Regions from separate parts of the Bacillus sp. KH172YL63 genome, predicted to be linked through region 1. Evidence: a T-box and tRNA genes for the amino acid it is inferred to sense, from the RefSeq annotation. Region 1 holds a T-box; the other holds one or more tRNA genes.

Region 1 (4,179 bases):
TGCGGTGGAGGTGATTTTCCTCTCCAACTCCCAGTCGAGGGGTAATCGCTACACGTGTGATACAGAATAACCTTAAAGGAGGTGTCATCCATGTCATCACTTCATCAACACTTCCGACCTGATGAAAAAGAGTTTGTAGATGCGGTCCTGGAATGGAAGATGAATGTAGAGAATCAATATGCACCAAAGCGGACCGACTTCTTAGATCCGAGGCAGCAGCATATCATGAAGTCTATCATCGGCCAACAGGAAGACATTCTTCTTTCCTTTTTCCCGGAGGCGGGTGAGCGTAAGCGGGCATTATTATACCCCTCCTATTTTCATCCTGAGGAAGAAGATTTTGGGATTAAACTTTTTGAAATACAGTATCCGTCAAAGTTTGTTACAATAGAGCATAGGCAGGTGCTCGGCACGCTCATGTCAATCGGTTTGAAAAGGGAGAAATTCGGGGACATCATCGCAGAAGATGATGCCATCCAGCTTATGCTGGCAGAGGAAATTGCAGATTACGTCCGGATGGAACTGACTCAAATCGGAAGGGCGAAGGTGTCGCTAAAAGATCTCGCTCTCAACGAAAGGCTCGAGAGCCAGGAACAATGGCAGGAAAAAGTGACGACCGTAAGTTCCCTCCGGCTGGATGTCGTCCTTGCATCCATTTATAATGACTCCCGTCAAAAAGCACAAACATTGATCAAGAGCAGCCTTGTGAAAGTCAATTGGAAAACCGTCGAATCGGCATCATTTGAAGTTGAAGAAGGAGACGTCATATCTGCCAGAGGATACGGAAGAAGCAAGTTATTGTCTATCGAAGGAAGGACAAAACGGGATAAATGGCGAATTTCTGTGGGAATCCTGAAATAATTTAAGAAAAATAAAGGAATTCTCCCACATGTTGTCGAAATTTTAGTTATAATAAATATGTAATTCACCAAGTACTGGAGGTGGCTCCCATGCCTTTAACGCCATTAGACATACATAATAAAGAATTTAGTCGTGGCTTTCGTGGTTATGATGAGGATGAAGTCAATGAATTTCTAGATCAGATCATCAAGGATTATGAAATTCTGATCCGTGAGAAGAAAGAAACGGAAGAACGTTTGAACTCATTGAATGAACGTTTAGGTCATTTTACCAGCATCGAGGAGACGTTGAACAAATCGATCGTCATAGCTCAAGAAGCAGGTGAAGAAGTAAAACGAAACGCCATGAAAGAGTCCAAGCTGATCATCAGGGAAGCTGAGAAAAATGCGGATCGAATCGTGAATGAATCGTTGTCGAAAGCACGGAAGATTGCGATTGAAATCGAAGAGCTGAAGAAGCAATCCAAAGTATTCAGAACCCGTTTCAAGATGCTGATCGAAGCTCAGTTGGATCTTCTTGATACAAATGACTGGGAACAATTGATGGAATTCGACCTGGATGCAACAGAACTAAAAACTTTAAAAGAAGAAGAGACATTGTCTTGACGAAAAGCGCAATACTTTCATATAATTGAACAACAATCTTAATTGTCATATTGAAGCTTTGACAGGGACAGTACGTTCTTATTATAAATCCTTATAGCGAACCGGGGATGGTGGAAGCCCGGTGAGGATCATAAGTGCGGAAGATCACCCTCGAGCCCTGCTCATGAAATCCTTTTAGGAAAGTAAAGAGCAGCGTCTTATTCACGTTACGAATCTTAACGAGTGAAGGTCGTCTGCGATCTTTATGAGGGTGGTACCGCGGGAAAGCTTTCTCGTCCCTTTTGTGGGATGAGGAAGCTTTTTTTTGTGTGGTGGAAGATTCCCTGATTAAGAAGTAATCGATTTAGAAATGATGGCAATAAAGAGAAATGTCTAGGAGGAAAATTCATGGAATACAAAGATACATTATTGATGCCAAAAACTGAATTCCCGATGAGAGGGAATTTACCGAAGCGCGAGCCTGAAACCCAACAGAAATGGGAAGAGATGGATATCTACAAAAAGGTACAGGAAAGAACGAGCGACCGTCCTTTATTCATCCTTCATGACGGACCTCCGTATGCAAATGGAAACATTCACATGGGGCACGCATTGAATAAGGTGCTAAAGGACTTCATCGTCCGTTATAAATCCATGAGCGGGTTTCATGCACCGTATGTGCCAGGCTGGGATACGCACGGTCTTCCGATCGAGCAGGCACTGACGAATAAAGGTGTAAAGCGAAAAGAAATGACCATCGCAGAGTTCCGTAAATTGTGTGAGGAATATGCATATGAGCAGGTTAACAACCAACGTGAACAGTTCAAGCAATTAGGTGTGCGCGGTGACTGGGATAATCCATATATCACGTTGAAGCCTGAATATGAAGCACAGCAGATCAAAGTATTCGGAGATATGGCCAAAAAAGGGTATATCTACAAAGGTAAAAAACCTGTCTACTGGTCTCCTTCGAGTGAGTCGGCTCTGGCTGAAGCGGAAATTGAGTATCAAGATAAACGTTCTCCATCGATTTATGTTGGTTTCTCCGTTGCGGAAGGGAAGGGTGTCTTAGAAGAAGAAACTCAATTGATCATCTGGACCACGACACCTTGGACAATCCCTGCCAACCTTGGAATCGCCGTTCATGAAGATTTAAGCTACGTTGTTGTGAACGTTGATGGAAACAGCTATGTCGTTGCAGAGGAACTTCTTGAAGACGTTGCCCAAAATCTTGAATGGGAAGATTATACGGTAGCGAAGAAAGTCAAAGGTGCGGAACTTGAGCATATCGTTGCCAAGCATCCATTATATGAGCGTGAGTCACTTGTTGTCCTTGGTGATCACGTCACGACAGATTCAGGTACTGGTTGCGTCCATACAGCCCCTGGACACGGGGAGGATGACTTCCTGGTAGGAAAGAAATACGGCCTTGACGTCCTGTGCCCGGTAGATGATAAAGGTGTCATGACAGCCGAAGCTCCAGGATTCGAAGGTTTATTCTATGACAAAGCCAATAAACCGATCACAGAAAAACTCCAAGAAGCAGGCGCTTTACTTAAGTTGAACTTCATCACCCATTCATACCCTCATGATTGGCGCACAAAAAAACCGGTCATTTTCAGAGCAACGGCTCAATGGTTTGCGTCAATCGATAAGTTCCGTAAAGAACTGCTTGAAGCGGTAAACGAAACACAATGGGTACCTGCTTGGGGCGAGACACGCCTTTATAATATGGTGAGAGACCGTGGAGACTGGTGTATTTCTCGTCAGCGTGCATGGGGTGTGCCAATCCCTGTGTTCTATGCGGAAAATGGTCAGGAAATCATCACCGATGAAACCATCGAACATGTTTCCAAACTCTTCCGTGAACATGGATCAAATATCTGGTTTGAAAAGGAAGCGAAAGAACTTCTGCCTGAAGGTTTCACTCATGAGGGAAGCCCGAATGGAAAATTCACCAAAGAGCAGGATATCATGGATGTTTGGTTCGATTCAGGATCGTCACATCAGGCTGTCCTCGAAGAAAGAGATGATTTACAGCGTCCGGCAGATCTTTACCTTGAAGGCTCCGACCAATACCGCGGGTGGTTCAACTCGTCATTGACGACATCTGTTGCCGTCACAGGCAAAGCCCCTTATAAAGGTGTATTGAGTCACGGATTTGCCCTTGACGGTGATGGAAGAAAGATGAGTAAATCACTCGGCAATGTCATGGTACCGGAAAAAGTCATGAAACAGCTTGGTGCCGATATCCTTCGTCTGTGGGTGGCATCCGTGGACTATCAGGCCGACGTTCGTGTATCAGATGCGATCCTTAAGCAGGTGGCGGAAGTTTATCGTAAAATCCGTAACACATTCCGTTTCCTATTGGGGAACCTTTCTGACTTTGATCCAAGTACAAATGCAGTATCATATGATCAATTGCGGGAAGTAGATCAATTCATGCTCGTGAAGCTGAATGATCTTGTGAAAAATGTAAAGAATTCCTACGATAAGTATGAATTTGCAAGCATCTATCACGCAGTGAATAACTTCTGTACACTGGACTTAAGCTCATTCTATCTTGATTTCGCAAAAGACGTCCTTTATATCGAGTCTGAAAATCATGATGACCGCCGTGCGATTCAAACAGTTCTGTATGAATGCCTGCTTGCATTGACGAAATTAATGTCTCCGATCCTTTCTCACACAGCTGACGAGGTTTGGGCATACATCCCTGGTGTTGAAGGGGAAA
Region 2 (4,179 bases), 1.4 Mb from region 1:
ATAACCATTCATTATATGAAGTGTATCACCTATTGTATCGGTACTAAAAACCCCGATCAGATAAAAGATTCATATCCTCTTAAAAGTGGTCCCCGCCAGGAGAATTCACTTTTAACAAACTCTATCAAAAGGACAAAGTTGATTGTTTAAAAGGATCATGAAATTCTTTTCTTAAAAAAAGTGAAATAGTATTGACTCTATGTGAGGAAAGGTGCTATTATATTCCTTGTCGCCAAAACAAGGCGGAAAACAAATTTCAAAAAAAGCTTGACGCTTTATGATGAAAAATGTTATATTTAAGAGGTGCTCAAGAGAGCTCAACTTACATTGAACCTTGAAAACTGAACAAAACAAGACAATACGTCAACGTTAATTCTAGATTTATTTTAAAGAGCTATTCAAACTTTTATCGGAGAGTTTGATCATGGCTCAGGACGAACGCTGGCGGCAGTGCCTAACACATGCAAGTCGAGCGGAAACGATGGGAGCTTGCTCCCTGATATCAGCGGCGGACGGGTGAGTAACACGTGGGTAACCTACCTGTAAGATCGGGGGATAGCTCGGGGAAACTCGGGCTAATACCGGATAATTCATTCCCGCATGAGGGAATGTTGAAAAGTGGCTTTAGCTACCACTTACAGATGGACCCGCGGCGCATTAGCTAGATGGTGGGGTAAAGGCTCACCATGGCGACGATGCGTAGCCGACCTGAGAGGATGATCAGCCACACCGGGACTGAGACACGGCCCGGACTCCTACGGGAGGCAGCAGTGGGGAATCTTCCGCAATGGACGAAAGTCTGACGGAGCAACGCCGCGTGAGTGATGAAGGTTTTCGGATCGTAAAGCTCTGTTGTTAGGGAAGAACAAGTGCCGTTCGAATAGGGCGGCACCTTGACGGTACCTAACCGAAAGCCACGGCTAACTCACGTGCCAGCAGCCGCGGTAATACGTAGGTGCAAGCGTTGTCCGGAATTACTGGGCGTAAAGCGAGCGTAGGTGGTTCCTTAAGTCAGATGTGAAATCCCCGGCTCAACCGTGGAGGGTCATTGGAAACTGGGGAACTTGAGTGCAGAGAGGGAAGTAGAATTTCAGGTGTAGCGGTGAAATGCGTAGATATTTGGAGGAACACCAGTGGCGAAGGCGACTTTCTGGTCTGTAACTGACACTGAGGCTCGAAAGCGTGGGTAGCAAACAGGATTAGATACCCTGGTAGTCCACGCCGTAAACGATGAGTGCTAAGTGTTAGGGTTTCCGCCCCTTAGTGCTGCAGCTAACGCATTAAGACCGCCTGGGGAGTACGGCCGCAAGACTAAAACTCAAATGAATTGACGGGGGCCCGCACAAGCGGTGGAGCATGTGGTTTAATTCGATGCAACGCGAAGAACCTTACCTGGTCTTGACATCCTCTGACAACCCTAGAGATAGGGCTTTCCTTCGGGGACAGAGTACAGGTGCTGCATGGCTGTCGTCAGCTCGTGTCGTGAGATGTTGGGTTAAGTCCCGCAACGAGCGCAACCCTTGATCTTAGTTGCCAGCATTCAGTTGGGAACTCTAGGATGACTGCCGGTGACAAACCGGAGGAAGGTGGGGATGACGTCAAATCATCATGCCTTATGACCAGGGCTACACGTGCTACAATGGACGGTACAGGGCTGCAAGACCGCGAGGTTTAGCCAATCCCATAAAACCGTTCTCAGTTCGGATTGCAGGCTGCAACTCGACCTGCATGAAGTAGGAATCGCTAGTAATCGCGGATCAGAATGCCGCGGTGAATACGTTCCCGGGCCTTGTACACACCGCCCGTCACACCATGAGAGTTTGTAACACCCGAAGTCGGTGAGGTAACCTTTGGAGCCAGCCGCCTAAGGTGGGACAGATGACTGGGGTGAAGTCGTAACAAGGTAGCCGTAGGGGAACCTGCGGCTGGATCACCTCCTTTCTAAGGAAGATTTAACTAAAACGTTTGACAGTCGAAGTTTTGTTCAGTTTTGATGGTTCAATCATCAAAAACAATGATAAGCACGCCTTATCATTCATCTTTATGGGATATGGGCCTATAGCTCAGCTGGTTAGAGCGCACGCCTGATAAGCGTGAGGTCGGTGGTTCGAGTCCACTTAGGCCCACCATATTCTTCCCTTTAGGGGCCATAGCTCAGTTGGTAGAGCGCCTGCCTTGCACGCAGGAGGTCAGCGGTTCGATCCCGCTAGGCTCCACCAAAGATTTTTGCGTAAGCAAAATATCTAACCATATTGTCTCTTCTGAGACACATTTGTTCTTTGAAAACTAGATAAAGATAAATTGATAGTCAAGAAATTACCGAGTATCGCCATTTTAGGTTTTAAACCTTATGTAACAACCAATTCGGTTAAGTTATGAAGGGCGCACGGTGGATGCCTTGGCACTAGGAGCCGACGAAGGACGGGACTAACACCGATATGCTTTGGGGAGCTGTAAGTGAGCTTTGATCCAGAGATTTCGAATGGGGAACCCATTGTTCGTAATGGAACAATATCCATACTTGAATACATAGAGTATGGAAGGCAGACCAGGAACTGAAACATCTAAGTACCTGGAGGAAGAGAAAGCAATTGCGATTCCCTGAGTAGCGGCGAGCGAAACGGGATGTAGCCCAAACCAAGAGGCTTGCCTCTTGGGGTTGTAGAACACTCTATACGGAGTTACAAAGGAATGGGGTAGACGAAGAAGTCTGGAAAGACTCGTCAAAGAAGGTAACAACCCTGTAGTCGAAACGTCATTCCCTCTTGAGTGGATCCTGAGTACGGCGGAACACGAGAAATTCCGTCGGAATCTGGGAGGACCATCCTCCAAGGCTAAATACTCCCTAGTGACCGATAGTGAACCAGTACCGTGAGGGAAAGGCGAAAAGCACCCGGAAGGGGGAGTGAAATAGAACCTGAAACCGTGTGCGTACAAGCAGTCAGGAGCCCGTTAACGGGTGATGGCGTACCTTTGTATAATGAACCGGCGAGTTACGATCCCATGCAAGGTTAAGTTGATAAGACGGGGAGCCGCAGGGAAACCGAGTCTTAATAGGGCGAATTGAGTATGTGGTCGTAGACCCGAAACCAGGTGATCTACCCATGTCCAGGATGAAGTTCAGGTAACACTGAATGGAGGTCCGAACCCACGCACGTTGAAAAGTGCGGGGATGAGGTGTGGGTAGCGGAGAAATTCAATCGAACTTGGAGATAGCTGGTTCTCCCCGAAATAGCTTTAGGGCTAGCCTCATGTGTAAGAGTCTTGGAGGTAGAGCACTGTTTCGGCTAGGGGCCCTCATCGGGTTACCGAATTCAGACAAACTCCGAATGCCAAAGACTTATCCATGGGAGTCAGACTGCGAGTGATAAGATCCGTAGTCGAGAGGGAAACAACCCAGACCGCCAGCTAAGGTCCCAAAGTATACGTTAAGTGGAAAAGGATGTGGAGTTGCTTAGACAACCAGGAGGTTGGCTTAGAAGCAGCCATCCTTTAAAGAAAGCGTAATAGCTCACTAGTCGAGTCGACCCGCGCGGAAAATGTACCGGGGCTAAACGTATCACCGAAGCTGCGGATTGACACCTTTAGGTGTCAAGTGGTAGGGGAGCGTTCTAAGGACTGCGAAGCTAGACCGTAAGGACTGGTGGAGTGCTTAGAAGTGAGAATGCCGGTATGAGTAGCGAAAGATGGGTGAGAATCCCATCCACCGAATGCCTAAGGTTTCTGAGGAAGGCTCGTCCGCTCAGGGTTAGTCAGGACCTAAGTCGAGGCCGAAAGGCGTAGTCGATGGACAACAGGTTGATATTCCTGTACCACCTCTTTTCCGTTTGAGCAATGGGGGACGCGGAGGATAGGGTAAGCGCACTGCTGGATATGTGCGTCTAAGCAGTTAGGCTGATGATGAGGCAAATCCCGTCATCGTGAAGGCTGAGCTGTGATAGCGAGCGAATTATAGTAGCGAAGTTCCTGATTCCACACTGCCAAGAAAAGCCTCTAGCGAGGAAAAGGTGCCTGTACCGCAAACCGACACAGGTAGGCGAGGAGAGAATCCTAAGGTGAGCGAGAGAACTCTCGTTGAAGGAACTAGGCAAAATGACCCCGTAACTTCGGGAGAAGGTGCTCTGGTAGGGTGCAAGCCCGAGAGAGCCGCAGTGAATAGGCCCAGGCGACTGTTTAGCA

Evidence for each region. The T-box of region 1 lies ahead of ileS (isoleucine--tRNA ligase). A T-box ahead of a tRNA ligase gene usually reads a tRNA of that ligase, here a tRNA-Ile.
Region 2: it encodes a tRNA-Ile, which carries the amino acid that the T-box ahead of ileS (isoleucine--tRNA ligase) is inferred to sense. The anticodon was not compared.

Annotation. Positions count from the first base shown of each region.
Region 1 covers NZ_AP022842.1:1,463,807-1,467,985, forward strand. The annotation lists gene KH172YL63_RS07315 (YlmH family RNA-binding protein) at 91-861, shown strand; gene KH172YL63_RS07320 (DivIVA domain-containing protein) at 951-1,466, shown strand; T-box leader at 1,516-1,749, shown strand; gene ileS (isoleucine--tRNA ligase) at 1,854-4,179, shown strand, end outside.
Region 2 covers NZ_AP022842.1:36,219-40,397, forward strand. The annotation lists rRNA gene KH172YL63_RS00185 (16S ribosomal RNA) at 407-1,941, shown strand; tRNA gene KH172YL63_RS00190 (tRNA-Ile) at 2,053-2,129, shown strand; tRNA gene KH172YL63_RS00195 (tRNA-Ala) at 2,144-2,219, shown strand; rRNA gene KH172YL63_RS00200 (23S ribosomal RNA) at 2,367-4,179, shown strand, end outside.